DNA from 2 places in the Dorea sp. ICN-14282 genome. Region 2 is predicted to be linked to the other one. Evidence: a T-box and tRNA genes for the amino acid it is inferred to sense, from the RefSeq annotation. Region 2 holds a T-box; the other holds one or more tRNA genes.
The links. The T-box of region 2 lies ahead of WKT00_RS06725 (valine--tRNA ligase). A T-box ahead of a tRNA ligase gene usually reads a tRNA of that ligase, here a tRNA-Val.
Positions count from the first base shown of each region.

Region 1: it encodes a tRNA-Val, which carries the amino acid that the T-box ahead of WKT00_RS06725 (valine--tRNA ligase) is inferred to sense. The anticodon was not compared.

Region 1 covers NZ_JBBKBH010000001.1:214,264-221,807, reverse strand. Annotated here, with positions in the region: gene WKT00_RS01005 (helix-turn-helix domain-containing protein) at 178-1,002, opposite strand; gene aroD (type I 3-dehydroquinate dehydratase) at 995-1,750, opposite strand; gene WKT00_RS00995 (shikimate dehydrogenase) at 1,764-2,639, opposite strand; gene WKT00_RS00990 (FAD-dependent oxidoreductase) at 2,878-3,774, shown strand; gene WKT00_RS00985 (GNAT family N-acetyltransferase) at 3,875-4,876, opposite strand; gene ispF (2-C-methyl-D-erythritol 2,4-cyclodiphosphate synthase) at 4,895-5,443, opposite strand; tRNA gene WKT00_RS00975 (tRNA-Met) at 5,508-5,581, opposite strand; tRNA gene WKT00_RS00970 (tRNA-Val) at 5,601-5,673, opposite strand; gene WKT00_RS00965 (LamG-like jellyroll fold domain-containing protein) at 5,938-7,544, opposite strand, start outside.
Region 2 covers NZ_JBBKBH010000002.1:269,630-277,173, forward strand. Annotated here, with positions in the region: gene WKT00_RS06715 (bifunctional folylpolyglutamate synthase/dihydrofolate synthase) at 1-509, opposite strand, end outside; gene WKT00_RS06720 (LTA synthase family protein) at 506-2,722, opposite strand; gene WKT00_RS06725 (valine--tRNA ligase) at 2,759-5,416, opposite strand; T-box leader at 5,491-5,762, opposite strand; gene WKT00_RS06730 (DNA-deoxyinosine glycosylase) at 5,973-6,467, shown strand; gene WKT00_RS06735 (protein-ADP-ribose hydrolase) at 6,513-7,361, shown strand; gene WKT00_RS06740 (AEC family transporter) at 7,349-7,544, shown strand, end outside.

The DNA.
Region 1 (7,544 bases), on a different contig from region 2:
CTCCCAGGTCAACCGAGTTTCCATTCTATTTCTGCATGGATATTGCTACTTTTGTTTATTTTCTTTTTGTGTTATCTATTGATTGTCTTATTTATTTTCAGCTGTTTTTCCAGTTTTCTTCCCCAAACACAAAAAATCAGGGCAACCCGTGAGTCACTCTCAGGTTGCCCTAATCTTCTATTCAGGATCCGGGATCACAATTTTAAAATAATTCCAATCCTTTCCCTCTTCATCATACGTAATTTTAATCCGAATCGCATAGGCTGATGTCTCGAATGTATCTCTATATTCTCCATAAATTCTGCGAATCTTTTCTATCATCTCGCCTTGTGAGACATAGGGTCCGGTTACCCGCATATAGGTCACAAACGCTCTCCTTGCAAAAATATGTTCAAATCCTTTCCGATCCTGCATCCAAGTTTCTCCTTCCCGGATACAGATTCCCTGTCCCCAGGAAAAACGAACGGCCTTCCCGTTTAGATACTCCGGTGCAATTTTCACCACATTCTTGCTGCGCGGCGCGTAATCAATCAAGTTGATACCATCCGACTCCATGTACCCATCATCCAGGTATTCCAGATTTTCCGACTGCCTGCGAAAATAAAAATCCGGACACCTCTCTAGATACCATTCGTCAAGATGTTCATCCAACATTTCCAGTTCTTTAGAGTATTCCCGGATACAATCTCTAAGTACACATGCCTTTCGGATCTCTTCTTCTACTTCTTCCAATCGTTTGGCAAGCATTTGCTTTAACCGATCATCGTCTGCCTCGCCGTGAAGAAGACCGATCTCTTTCAGCGAAAATCCCAAATTCTTATACTTCACACACTCATAAATATCGGTACAGGCTCTCAAGCCATAAGACCTGTAATTCGACTGTTCCTTCCTGTTTGCACGGAAAAGTCCTATTTTTTCATAATATTTAATTGTATGCGACGATACTCCGGTAAATCTGGCTAATGTTCCTATCGTTGTCTCTTCCATAGACATTTTACGCATGCAGCTTCTTCAGTATCCATGCCAGATCCTCTACGCCGATCTGTCCCGGTGCCGAAGCCTTCTTCGCTGCTCCAAAGGTAAGTGCAGATCCAAAAGTTTCCCCTGCAAGGCGGCTGATCACCCCCGTTCCCGCCATAGACATGGTAATAATCGGACGGTCTGCATGCATTTCCTGCATGGTAAGGGTTGCATCAAGAAGTGTCAGAACATCCCGGCTGCATGTCGGCATTGCGGCAAGCTTCGGAATGTCTGCTCCCATCTCCTGCATTTTCATAAGACGTCTGACAATCTCGTCTTTCTTTGGCGTCTGATCAAAATCATGGTTGGATGCCACAACCTTCACTCCAGCCTTATGAATTCCTTCTATCATGCGGGTTACTTCCTCATCTCCAGTAAACGCTTCTACATCTACCAAATCCACATAACCGCTTTCTGCCACCTGAATATTCAACTTTTCATATTCTTGGGTCGAAATCGCCTTTTCTCCGCCTTCCTTCTTCGTACGAAATGTAAAAAGTAACGGAATCTCTCCCAAAACCGTCCGAAGCTGTCTTGCCGTTTCCAGCGTTTCTTCCAATTCAAGCACCTGATCGTACCAGTCGGCTCTCCATTCAACTACATCAAGCGGAAGCTCCTTACACTCCTCTGCCGCCGCTAGAATTTCTTCCCTTGTATTTCCTACAATCGGAACACAGATTTTGGGAATTCCTTCTCCAATCGCGACTCCTCTTACTACTACCGGCTTTATCATAATCATCCTCCTAGTCGTACTTAATATCCAGAATCTCTTTCATATATGGAATTGGCATTGCTTTTCCTGTGTACAGCTGCACCGCTGCATCTCCCTGGAATAACATCATGCCCAGTCCATTCATTGTCTTACATCCTACTTCTTTCGCCATCTTAAGAAGTGCTGTCTCTCTTGGTGCATAGATCACATCTACTACAATCAAATCCGGTCTTAAGTAGGAAGCATCCGGAATATAGGTCTGACCTTCCAAAGGTTTCATTCCCACGCCAGTCGCGTTAACAAACAGATAACTGTCTGCAATCTCTTCTTTTAATTTCGCAAGATCCGCAAGATCATATACGTGAGCGGTACATTCTGTATTGTTGTTAATCTTTTCTGCATTCGTAATTGCACGCTCCCAAGAAGCATCTTTGATATTAAAGATGGAAATCTCTTTCACCCCGTCAAGAGCTGCCTGAATCTGAATTGCAGTTGCCGCTCCGCCTGCACCTACAATCGTCATTTTCTTTCCAATCACGTCGATATTATTATCTTTCAAAGCAGCCATAAACCCAAGACCATCTGTGTTGTGTCCTGTCAGATGTCCATTATCATTTACAACCGTATTAACTGCTCCACACAGCTTAGCTGCCGGAGACAATTCATCCAAATACTGCAAGATCTCTGTTTTATTTGGCATAGATATATTAGAGCCTCTCATACCAAGCGTACGAATCGCATTCACTGCATCCTTCAAATTGCTGTTGTCCACCTCAAATGCCATCTGTACATAATTAAGCCCCAGCTTTGCATACGCCTCATTGTGCATGGTTGGGGAACTGGAATGTCTGATTGGATCAGCCATCAGCCCGATCAATATTGTTTTTGCATCTACTCTTTCTGCCATCTTTCTTCTCCTTTCAAGATTGTCAAATTCTTAACTTAATTATAAACTTAAGCCTACCTTCCGACCAATACTTATTACTCTTCCAACCTATAATTTTTATCTATCGGTTGTCTCCTTATATCTATAATAAATATTTATCAAAAAATAAAATATTATAATTTTACATTATTGTTAATCTGCGTTATATTGAACTGGAAGAACAGATAACGAAAATCCATCCACAGGAGGAATTGAAATGATGTACGATATAATCATTATCGGTGCCGGACCAGCTGGAATCAGCGCCGGACTTTACGCAGTCAGCAGGGGAAAGAAAACACTTGTTATTGAAAAACACGAAGTCGGCGGACTGATCAAAAAGGTATCTTCCGTCACCCATTACAGCGGATTGATCGAACAAGAAACTGGAGCTACCTTCGCTGCCCGATTAAAAAAACAGGCAGAAAACGCAGGTGTTTCCATCGTGCAAGAAACGGTAACGGAAGTATCTCTGACTCCGACAACAAAAACCGTCACTACCGACACTCATACCTATGAAGCTCCCCGCATCATTCTTGCTTGCGGAACTACTCCACGCAGACTTGGTATTCCCGGTGAACTGGAACTTTCAGGAAAGGGTGTATGCCAAAATGCCACAAAGGACGCTCCCCTTTGCGCCGGTAAACATGTTTATGTCGTAGGCGGAGCAGACGGCGCCATAAAAGAAGCGCTCTACCTTGCAGGCTTTGCCAAAAAGCTTACCATTCTTCATTTTGAAGAACAATTGGGCTGCATCGCAGAATTTAAAGAAAAGCTGAAAAAAGCAGAAAATATAGAAGTATGTCTCTCTTCCCGTCTCCATGCAATTCACGGGACAGATCAGATTGAGACACTGGAAATTAAGAACGAAATCGATTCATCCATCACTACCATCCAGGATCCTGGCTGTCAGGTATTTATCTATGCCGGATCCACACCAAACACCGAACTTTTTACGGAACTCTCTTTAGAAGACGGTTATATTCCGACAAATGAAAGGATGGAAACCTCCATTCCCGGAGTCTACGCTGCCGGCGATATCCGTATGAAGCAGGTGCGCCAGGCTGCAACTGCTGTATCTGACGGAGCTGTCGCAGCAATCAACGCTTCTATGTAAACCACGTAAAATACCCCCGCCTGTGTGTTGGCATCTTCTGCCAGCACACAGGCGGGGGTATTTTATAATCGACTTTTGCATTCTCTTCTCAAAAAGCCCTCTAGACTATCTCATTTAAATAAATCCGGCTTAGAGGTATCAATTTCTTTAATTCTTCTTTCAGCCTCACAGAAAGTTCAACCCCTTCTTCTTTCTCAATCCCTTCTACGGAAGCCGCACCAAAAATCAGACTTGTAAGGGCTCCTATGGTAATGGTTCCCTCCTTTTGATGTTCACTTCCCTCCATCAGCATAACACCGGAATATTCTGTCCCCGTCAACAAAATGCAGCGATTGTTCTCTTCAATCACTGGATCGGTAACCCGAAAACACATACCGACAAAGGAGCAAACAGAAAGACTCATCAAAAGCCGCCTCACATCCACAATCCGAACCATAATCTTCGGGCGCTTCTCTCCCTGTGGCTCTGAAGCAGCAATCCTGCAGTCTGTAATATGTCCATCTGTCCGATAAACCATCAATCTGCCGCCATCACTTTCGCATTCTTTCCAAAGTCTTCTGTAATACGCCTCGTCCCGAAATGCATACACCTGATATTTGGAAGCCAAATCCTGATTGGCCGCCCTGGAAAGTTCTGATAAGTCCGCTTCCGTCACCTCCGCAACCTGCACGTTTTTAGGATACACTTCACCATCCTGATAATAGAGCGGATTCTGCTCATATACCGTCCGAAAATCATAAGGCGTATAAATTGCTTCTGCCGCTGGCATCAAAAAGGTAAATGCCTCTCCTTCCTGATACATATCGTTTAAGGCTCGCTTTAACAGCGCACCCATATATCCACGCCCTCGATATTCCTTTTGCGTGGCAACCGCCACAATATAATTGGCATTCTTTTTCCCCCGGTTTACCATTAGTGAATACGGATTCAGGTGAAGCATCGCCCGAATTTCACCATCTTCTATCACAGTATAAATCTGATTATCCTTTGTTTTCTCTGTGTAGTAGTAATCCACAAATGCCCGGCTATCCTCTGAGAACACGGTCTCATAAAGCGGCCTGGTATCTGCGCGTTCCAATTCTTCAAGTTTCCTGATCTCCATCCTTTGCTCCTACTCTCTTTATCTGTCAGTCTGTTTGCATCCCGGGCAGGAGTCGCAGGCTCTGTCCGTATCTTCTACTGTATAACTGTAATTGGAAATGGTATCCAGGGCAGCAATCGCCTGAGCTGAAATTCCTTCTCCACTTCCTGTAAAACCAAGTCCCTCTTCCGTCGTTGCCTTAATATTAATCTGGCTGACATCAATATGAAGAGCTTCTGCTACATTTTTTCGCATTGTTTCTATATGCGGAGCCATCTTTGGACGCTGTGCAATAATTGTCGCATCAATATTTCCAATTACATAAAGCTCCTTCTCAATCAGCTCTCCAACGTGTTCCAACAGACGGATACTAGAAGCCCCTTTGTACGCCGGATCGGTATCCGGAAAATGTTTTCCGATATCTCCAAGCGCCGCTGCCCCCAAAAGCGCATCCATAATCGCATGCAGAAGCACGTCCGCATCTGAATGCCCCAAAAGCCCTTTTTCATAAGGAATTTTCACTCCTCCCAGGATCAGCTCTCTTCCTTCTACCAACTTATGCACATCATAGCCCATTCCTATTCGCATGTCCCTTCCTCCTTTTCTTCTTAACTTTGCAAAAAAAGCCCATGTATCATGGGCTTTTCTCTAGTAGCGGAAACTGGATTTGAACCAGCGACACCACGGGTATGAACCGTGTGCTCTAGCCAACTGAGCTATTCCGCCATATAATATTTTGATGGTATGGGACCAATAGGGCTCGAACCTATGACCCTCTGCTTGTAAGGCAGATGCTCTCCCAGCTGAGCTATGATCCCATTTTCCGTTCTGTCGTGTTCCTCTCTCGAACCGACTTCGTTATTATACTATTATCTCATGCGAAATGTCAACACTTTTTTTCACTTTTTTTATTTTTTTATTTTCCAAGGATTTTCTTACCGTTTCCAGCCTAAAAGAGCCCACTTTTTTCCCTTCTGCAAATGCCAGAAAAGGAGCCAAGAACCCTTGCGGATTCTTGACTCCTTTTCGTCTTTCATCTTAGCTTTCCCTTACGGTACTTCTTGGCTGTTCATCAATATGTGTTAGATTTTCTTTCTCTTACGCATAACGACTACTGCCGCTCCTGCCAAAAGAAAAGCTGCTGCCCATCCGGCAACCGGAGCAGTATCTCCAGTCTTTACACTGCCTGCCTTGTTTCCGGCTCCCTTATCTGAACCGCTAGAAGCAGAACCAGAGCCCTGTCCATTTCCAGATCCATTAGGTCCTGTCTGGCCGCCCTGGCCTTCGTTCTGGTCGCCCTGACCTCCCTGGCCACCTTGACCTTCACCTTCATCCGGATCTTTCACTTTTTCCAAATTGCCATAGGCCTCTTTCAGTGCACGGACAGCTTCTGCCACCGCATCTTCCAACGCATCCGGATCCTCACTGACCTTCTGTGCTGCCTCATATGCCTTCTGGAATGCCTCGTATGTATCCTTGGTATATAACGTTCCATCTACATTCTTATACTCTTCCAGAAGCTGATTTAACTCGGTCTTATCTCCAAGTACGCCGCCCGCAATCTCAACATCTCTAAGCACACGGTTATAAACCTTAACATTGTCAAAATATCCCTGGAAGTAAGCATCATTTCCATAGAAGGACTTTCCAAGATAAGATTTTAATCCCACGCCAAGATCCTTTACAGAGATCGGAATATCATTCTGCTCTGCAATCAGGTTTTCACCCAGATACAGCTTCATGGTTCCATCGTCCATAACTACTGTCAGATGCAGCCACTGATCCTTCACCGGCTCTTCCACTTTCTGAGTAAATCCAAACTCTCTTCCATAAGAACGAGTTGTCATTACGGATTTCAGGGAATCCTTTGATGTCTTTAAGAAATAATATTTGTTACTGTCTTGTCCAAATGTAAAGGTAAAGAAATCACCGTCCACTTTTTCCGGCTTCACATCCATGGAAATAGAGAAGGTGTCGCGTCCATCAAAGAAACCTACAGGAAGTTCTGCGAATGTTCCATTACTTCCATCCAGATACAGTGCGTTGCCGCTTCCGTCTTGTCCTTCCTTAATGGCTGCATTTCCATTTAAAACTGCGTCATTGCCATTGCCGCTGACATCTGTAACAATTGTCTGATCTACCGTTTCAAAATCATATTCCAGTACCGGTTTCAGCTGCTCTTCTTCTGCATTTTCCGGTGCCACATCTCCCCATTTTGCCATAACAGCATCATACTCTTCTCTTGTAATCCGAATCGGAGTACCGTGTCTTGCACGAGATGGCATTAAATGAGTCGCGTCATCCGGACGGGTGAACTCACCGCTTGCAAGATCATTGGTCAAAAGAGGATAATAACCGATTCCGCCAAAGTTATCTACCAGCAGACACCACTGATCATTTTCTGAATCATCTGCATTAAACTTGAAGATTGTCGGACCTTCCACCCATTGATTTGCATTCAGGGACTCTGATCCTACCGGTGTCCATTCGCCCAAAAGAGTTCTGGACTTTTCAATAAAGATGGACTTTGTCTTCGCACCCAGTTCATTGGTGTTTCCACCTTCATTCTTGGTATAACGGTAGTACATATCCTCTTTGTCATTGTAAATAACGGTCGTGTCGATGCTGGATTCATTCTTTTCGATAAATTTCTTTGGCTCTGTAAAGCTATAGAAATCTCTCGTCTTTG
Region 2 (7,544 bases):
GAGGTAATGACACAGGCCGCCGGATGTTCCACCGCATTGGTAGCATCCAAACGTCCCCCAAGACCTGTCTCTAGAATAATGTAATCCACCTTTTCTCTGGCAAACGTCAGCATCCCCATTCCGAACAAAAATTCAAAATAGGAAGGATGCCCCAGGCCTTCTTCCTCCATCTGCCCGGCCACTTCTTCGACCTCTTTAAAAATCTCCAGAAAACGCTCATCACTAATCTGCTGATTGTTGATCCTGATCCGCTCATTGACAGATACAAGATGAGGGGATGTAAAGAACCCTGTCTTTTTCCCCTCAGCCATCAAGATCGCCTGCAGATATGCACATACCGAACCTTTTCCATTCGTTCCGGCAACGTGAATGATTCTCGCGTCCATCGCCGGATCCGACAGCCTGTGTAAGAACTCCCGGGTATGCCAAAGCGGATGCTTCTTCGTAAACTTCGGAATTCTCTCAATGTAGGCTGCTGCTTCTTCATATGTGAACTGCCCTTTGATCATTTTATTTTCTCCTTATCAGCCTGTTCTACCCATGACTTTGTCTTGTCGGTCGCCGTTCCTTCCTGGCGTACCAACTCTCCGCCCTGATAGATATAATCGTCTGATTTTCGGAACAATGTATTGCTGGATCCCATCTGATTCACCGAGATCACATCGCCGTCTTTTAACTCCACCTCGGAAATGTCAATTCTTGTATTATTTAAGAAGTTGCTCTTTTGCTTCTCCCCGTTCACAAAAATCTTACTGGACTTGGTGAAGTTTTCTCCGTATAAACTGTATCCGTCATCCAAATGCGGAACTAAATTTTGAAGCGTTACATCCCGAACGCCCATTACCATATGTGTATCCTCTGCCGTGATCGGCGGCTTGCCGCCATACACGTACTGATCACCATACAGGATATCATACTGCAGAAGTTCCAGGTCTGCCAGATAATTCTTGGTCTTGCGTCGTTCCTGATGATAGTTGAACACAGAACCGGAATGAATATCCAAACGGTCAAATACGTCTGCCATAATCTGATATGCCGCTACATTGCGATCCTGCTTTTCTAGACCGATGTTATCCCAAATCACATAATTGGTATTATAGAGATAACGCCCTTTTAAGTCCTCCGCTTTCAATCCCATGGTTGGAAGATGGTCTCCATAGAACACGATCACACTCGGTTCCCCGCGCTCTTTTACTGCCTGAACCAGATGTCCGGCAAACTGATCCATCTCATAAACTTGATTTACATAGTATTCCCATTTGTTCTTCAACGCTTCGTCTTCGATGCCTTCTACTTTAATCACCGGTTCTTCCAACACCGGTTCTTCCGGATAATCTCCATGTCCCTGCACGCTGATTCCAAATACGAAATCCTGCTGCGGTGTGGTATCCATGGCTTCCAGAATGTGCTGCACCAAAATATCATCCTTCGCCCAGCCGTTTTCCGTCATCTGCAGGATGTTCATAAATTCCTTACTGGTGAAACTATCAAATCCTGTATTGTTGAACACCCGCGCACGACTGTAAAAATTCCCACCGTTGTTGTGAAGCGCATGACTTCCATATCCCAGAGATTGTAGTGCCGTCGCAGCGCTTTCACAGGTCTTCTCCTTCAGATAGGTTTTATATGGATATTCACCCGGACCAAAATATCGAAGATTCATACCCGTAAGCACCTCAAACTCTGTGTTTGCCGTACCAGCTCCCACGGACGGTACTTTGAAATATCCCGAAGAGTAATTCTCATACATCTCATGGAGATTCGGACATGCATCCTGGGAAGTTGTGAAAAACTCTGCCTCATCCACATCAAAGTAGGACTCCAGCTGCACAAAGATAATATTCGGCAGCTCTTCCTCGCTTCGTCCCGTCTCACTCTTGGTAATCTCGTTATGGTTCGTAATCGTATCCAACGTCTTTTCGCTGTAATCCGTCGGCTCGTTGATTCCGGTATTGAAAAGACTTGCCATAAAGCAATATGGAAGACCATAATCTTCATAAGCAAATGCAATATTTCCAAAATAGGTCGATACCACTCGCTTTTCCACCGCCAAGTCTGATACCAGCGCGTATGCTCCAAAAGAAGCTACAATTCCTACAAGCGCCCAGACTTTCCGAACCTTCCCAGCGTACTGACCGCCGCGCTTCCACATGGATACAATCCATACCACCACGGCAGCGATTCCAATTCCCAGTACAACCAGCTCAAATCCGTTGAAATAGTTATTAATCAGTGTCAGTCCATCGCTTGCCACCTTTAAGTCCTGGGCGTTAAACGGTGTGACTCGCTTCATCAGCATATAACCATTGGTCACACCAATCACCATCCAGAACACGGTGACGATAATTCTGGTAAATACTCTCCGCTTCACCAGATACACGATGGAAAATGTGCAGAAAATCATAAAGGCATTGTAAAGGAATACCAAAGGCGTCTCCGTCGTATAGCCCCATGCTTCAAATGCCGAATGTCTGGAGATTGCCTCAATCGCAAAGTTGATCGCACATGCCAACAGCATGTGGAACACCAGTGAAAAGCGATTCATAAACTTGTAGACCGGCTGCATCTTTCTTGCAAACGCACTGTTACGCCGTTCCTCAATAATGCGGGCGCGCCGTTCTCTCTTCGCTTTCCACCAGGCTTTTACGTCTTCTTTCTTCAAATTCTTCAATTTATGAAATGTCCCTTTGATATCAGTTTTTTTCAAACGAATCTTTTTCATACTATCCCCTTATGTCTTCTACCTGTTCCACGTTGTTTATGACTGTTTTGCCTTCAGACCTTCCAGTCTTTCTTTTACCTGTTCCATCATCTGCTTATAAGTCTCAAGCTTCTCACGCTCTTCACGCACCTTTGCCTCCGGAGCCTTGCTGACAAATTTTTCATTATTCAGCATTCCCGTTGCGCGGGCAATCTCCTTGTTAAGGCGTGCTTCTTCTTTACTCAGACGCTCAATCTCCTGCTCAAAGTCAATCAGCTCATTTAACGGAACATAAACCGTCGCATCCGGAACGACTACAGATACTGCGTCATCCGCAATATTGGCACGATCATGCTGCACGATGAAATCATTGGCTGCTGCCATCATCATAGCTGAATTTTTCAATTCTTCCAGACCTTTGCAGATCGCTTCGTCTTCACATACGACGTAGATCGTTGCCTTTCTTCCGTTTGGTACGTTCATCTCCGCACGAACGTTGCGGACACCGCGAACGATCTCTTTATAGTGCTCTACAATCGTTTCCTCTGCCGGGAAGTTATTTGCTTCTTCGTATACCGGCCATGGAGAAATCATCAGAGATTCTTCTTCCGGAACCAGAGTGCTGTAAATCTCTTCCGTTACAAATGGCATATATGGATGCAGAAGTTTCAAAGAATTCTTCAGCACTTCTCTTAAGGTCCAAAGAGCTTCATTCGCGCCCTTCTCATCTTCCTCAGCATGATAAATGCGGTACTTCGCAAGCTCAATATACCAGTCACAGAACTCATCCCACATAAAGTCATAGATCTTGGCAAGGGCAATTCCCAGCTCAAATTTATCCATATTATCGGTAACTTCTTTGATCAGCTGATTACACTTGGTAAGAATCCAGCAGTCTGCCGGGTTCGTAAGCTTCTCTGGCTTCGTCAGGTTCTTCTCATCTAAGTTCATCAGAATGAACCGGGATGCATTCCATACCTTATTGGCAAAGTTTCGGCTCGCCTCAACTCGCTCATTATAGAAACGCATATCATTTCCAGGGGCATTTCCGGTAATCAGCGTCATACGAAGAGCATCCGCACCGTACTGGTCGATGATCTCCAGCGGATCAATTCCGTTTCCTAAGGATTTACTCATCTTACGTCCCTGTGAATCTCTAACCAGTCCATGGATAAATACGGTATGGAACGGAGACTTTTCGGTATGTGCATATCCAGAGAATACCATACGGATTACCCAGAAGAAAATAATATCGTATCCGGTTACCAGCACGTCTGTCGGATAGAAGTAATCCAGTTCTTCTGTCTGATCCGGCCATCCCAGTGTAGAGAACGGCCACAGTGCAGAACTAAACCAGGTATCCAGCGTATCCTCATCCTGTGTGAAATGTGTACCTCCACATTTCGGACACTTGCCTGGCATCTCTCTTGCCACTACAATCTCGCCGCACTCATCACAGTAGTACGCCGGAATCCGGTGTCCCCACCAGATCTGTCTGGAAATACACCAGTCGCGGATATTCTCCAGCCAGTGCAGATAAATCTTATCAAAACGCTCCGGAACAAATTTCAATTCTCCCGTCTTAATCGCATTGATTGCCGGTTTTGCCAACTCCTCCATCTTCACAAACCACTGCTGTTTTACCATTGGCTCTACCGTGGTATGGCACCTGTCATGGGTTCCTACATTATGAGAGTGTGGCTCGATCTTTACCAGGTATCCCTGTTCTTCCAGATCTTTCACCATTGCCTTTCTTGCTTCGTAGCGATCCATACCTGCATATTTGCCGCCCCACTGCTCATTGATGGTGGCGTCGTCGTTCATCACATTAATTTCCGGAAGGTTGTGACGCTTTCCAACCTCAAAGTCGTTCGGGTCGTGAGCCGGAGTAATCTTTACAGCTCCGGTTCCAAACTCTTTATCTACATAGTAATCTGCCACAATCGGAATCTCTCTGTCCGTCAATGGCAGGAGACACTTCTTTCCTACAATGTCTTTGTATCTCTCATCATCCGGATGCACTGCAATCGCTGTATCTCCTAACATAGTCTCCGGACGTGTAGTTGCAATCTCAAGGAATTCATCCGTTCCGACGATTGGGTACTTGATATGCCAGAAACTTCCTTCCTGCTCTTCATGCTCTACCTCAGCATCTGAAAGAGATGTCTTACATACCGGACACCAGTTAATGATTCTGGATCCTCTGTAAATATATCCTTCTTCATATAATTTAATAAATACTTCCTCTACGGCTTTGGAACATCCTTCATCCATGGTAAAACGCTCTCTGTCCCAATCACAGGAAGTTCCCAGTTTTTTCAGCTGGGAAGTAATGGTTCCGCCGTACTCTTCCTTCCACTCCCAGGTTCTCTCTAAGAATTTCTCACGTCCCAGTTCTTTCTTGTCAATTCCTTCTTCTTTTAACTGGTTCGTTACCTTCACCTCTGTAGAGATGGCTGCATGGTCTGTTCCCGGAACCCACAGCGCATTGTACCCTTGCATTCTCTTGTAACGGATCAGAATATCCTGCAGAGTATTGTCAAGTGCATGTCCCATATGCAGCTTACCGGTAATATTCGGCGGTGGCATTACGATGGTAAATGGTTTTCTGTCTCGGTCTACTTCTGCATGGAAGTAACGGTTCTCACACCATTTGTCATATAATTTTGATTCAATCGCTTTTGGATTGTATGTTGTCTCAAGATTTTTACTCATAGTTTCTCCCTTTTCCCTTTCCTTCACACATTTTTCACATTTTCTGGTATAAAAAAGCCCTTTACATAATGTATGTAAAGGGCGATTGTCGTCGCGGTACCACCTTCATTGATATGATCACAGATCATATATCTCATCTTATTCTTTAACGGGAACGACTCCGGGACTGCCTAGCCTTTTCGTCGATGTCCTAACTCATCTCGCTGCAATTCTTCTTACCGTACAGGTTCAGCAATCCGGCTCGGAAGCTACCTTCTGCATCTTCATCGCTAAGCGCCTCTCAGCCTACGGGCCGCTCTCTCTGACAGGTGAACCAATGCATACTCCTCTTCTTCAACGCCTTTACTTTTTAAAACTAATGACTATGATATCTATCAGTCCAGCGTTTGTCAAGGAGTTTAGGGAATTTTCAGAAACTCTTAAGGAGTTGTCCCCTTCTCTACTTTTCCCCTCACAAAGATTGTTTCCCCTACTATTTTATGGTATCCTAAACCATAACTTCTATTGGCTTTCTTAGGAAATGCCGATCAAACCATCAGAAAGGCAGATGACTTCTATGAAATCGGAATATGTAACGCATAACTTTGCCCCCATCTTCGATCAAAACTCGCAGATTTTGATGCTTGGAACCATGCCTTCCCCAAAATCCAGGGAAACCGGCTTCTACTATGGACATCCTCGAAATCGTTTTTGGAAAGTGGTATCGGATGTATGCGGCGAACCGCTTCCGGAAAGCAAAGAGGACAAAATTCAGTTCGCATTAAGAAATCGAATCGCCATTTGGGATGTGCTGGCTGGATGCGAAATTGCCGGAGCCGATGACAGCAGTATCAGAAATCCGATTCCCAATGACATGAACGTGATTTTAGAAAGAGCGAATATCAAGGCCATCTTCGCAACCGGCACAAAGGCTTCCCAGCTATACCGCCGCCACTGCCAGCCCAAGACCGGCATCGAGGTGATCTGCCTTCCTTCCACCAGCCCCGCCAACTGCCGCATCAGTTACGAGCAGTTATATGAAGCCTATTCCCAAATCTGTAAATATTTATAAATTCTTTCAAATGATTCACAAAAAGAATTCACAAGGAGCACGATTATGAATCCCTATCTTACCAATTTAAGCAAAGAAGAAAAAATAGAACGTCTGATTACACTTTTAAAAGAAGAAAATCCCGGATATGCCTCCCTTGCCGAACCCGCGGATGCCGCTGGAAAGCGAAGGCTTCTTCGCACCCTGATGAACGTACGCTGGCCGGGTGAGATTTCCGCGGAATACCAAACACTTCAAGATTCCCTTTTGCAGGAAGAGAGTAAGGAGCGCGGAATCGTCTCTATTAAGGAGCTTCCTACCGCAGCCTCTTTATACCCTTGTACAAAGATCAAAAACGCGGACCGAATCACCCTCTGGCAGGGCGATATCACACGCCTGTCTGCCGACGCCATTGTAAACGCTGCAAACAGTCAGCTTCTTGGATGCTTCGTTCCCTGTCACGGCTGCATCGATAATGTGATTCATTCTGCAGCAGGCGTACAGCTTCGTAATGAATGCGCCCGTCTAATGGAAGCCCAGGGGCATGACGAACCCGTCGGCAAGGCCAAAATCACCTCCGGTTATAATCTGCCTGCCAAGCATGTTATCCACACCGTCGGTCCCATCGTCGGTCAGGAGGTAACTGATCGCCAAAGGGAAGAGCTTCGCTCCTGCTATTTAAGCTGCCTGAAGCTTGCAGCGAAACAGAGTTTAAAAACCATCGCTTTCTGCTGCATTTCTACCGGGGAATTTCATTTTCCCAACAAAGAAGCGGCTCAGATCGCGCTTCAGACCATTGACACCTGCCTGTCTGTCCTGGATCTTTCTCGGGTGGTAATCAACGTATTTAAAGAGGAAGACTTTCACATTTACAAAAATCTATTTGAGGAGCAAATCGTATCATGGAAAATCTGATCTTTAGTTTAAATGCAACTGTCCCTATCTTCCTGCTGATGATTCTGGGAATCTTCCTTCGGAAAATCGGCTGGGTAGATCATGCATTTGCATCCAAAATGAACACCTTCGTCTTTCGGCTTCCGCTGCCCGTTCTGGTGTTCAGCGACTTGGCAACGGTAGATTTCTCCCAAGTTTGGGATG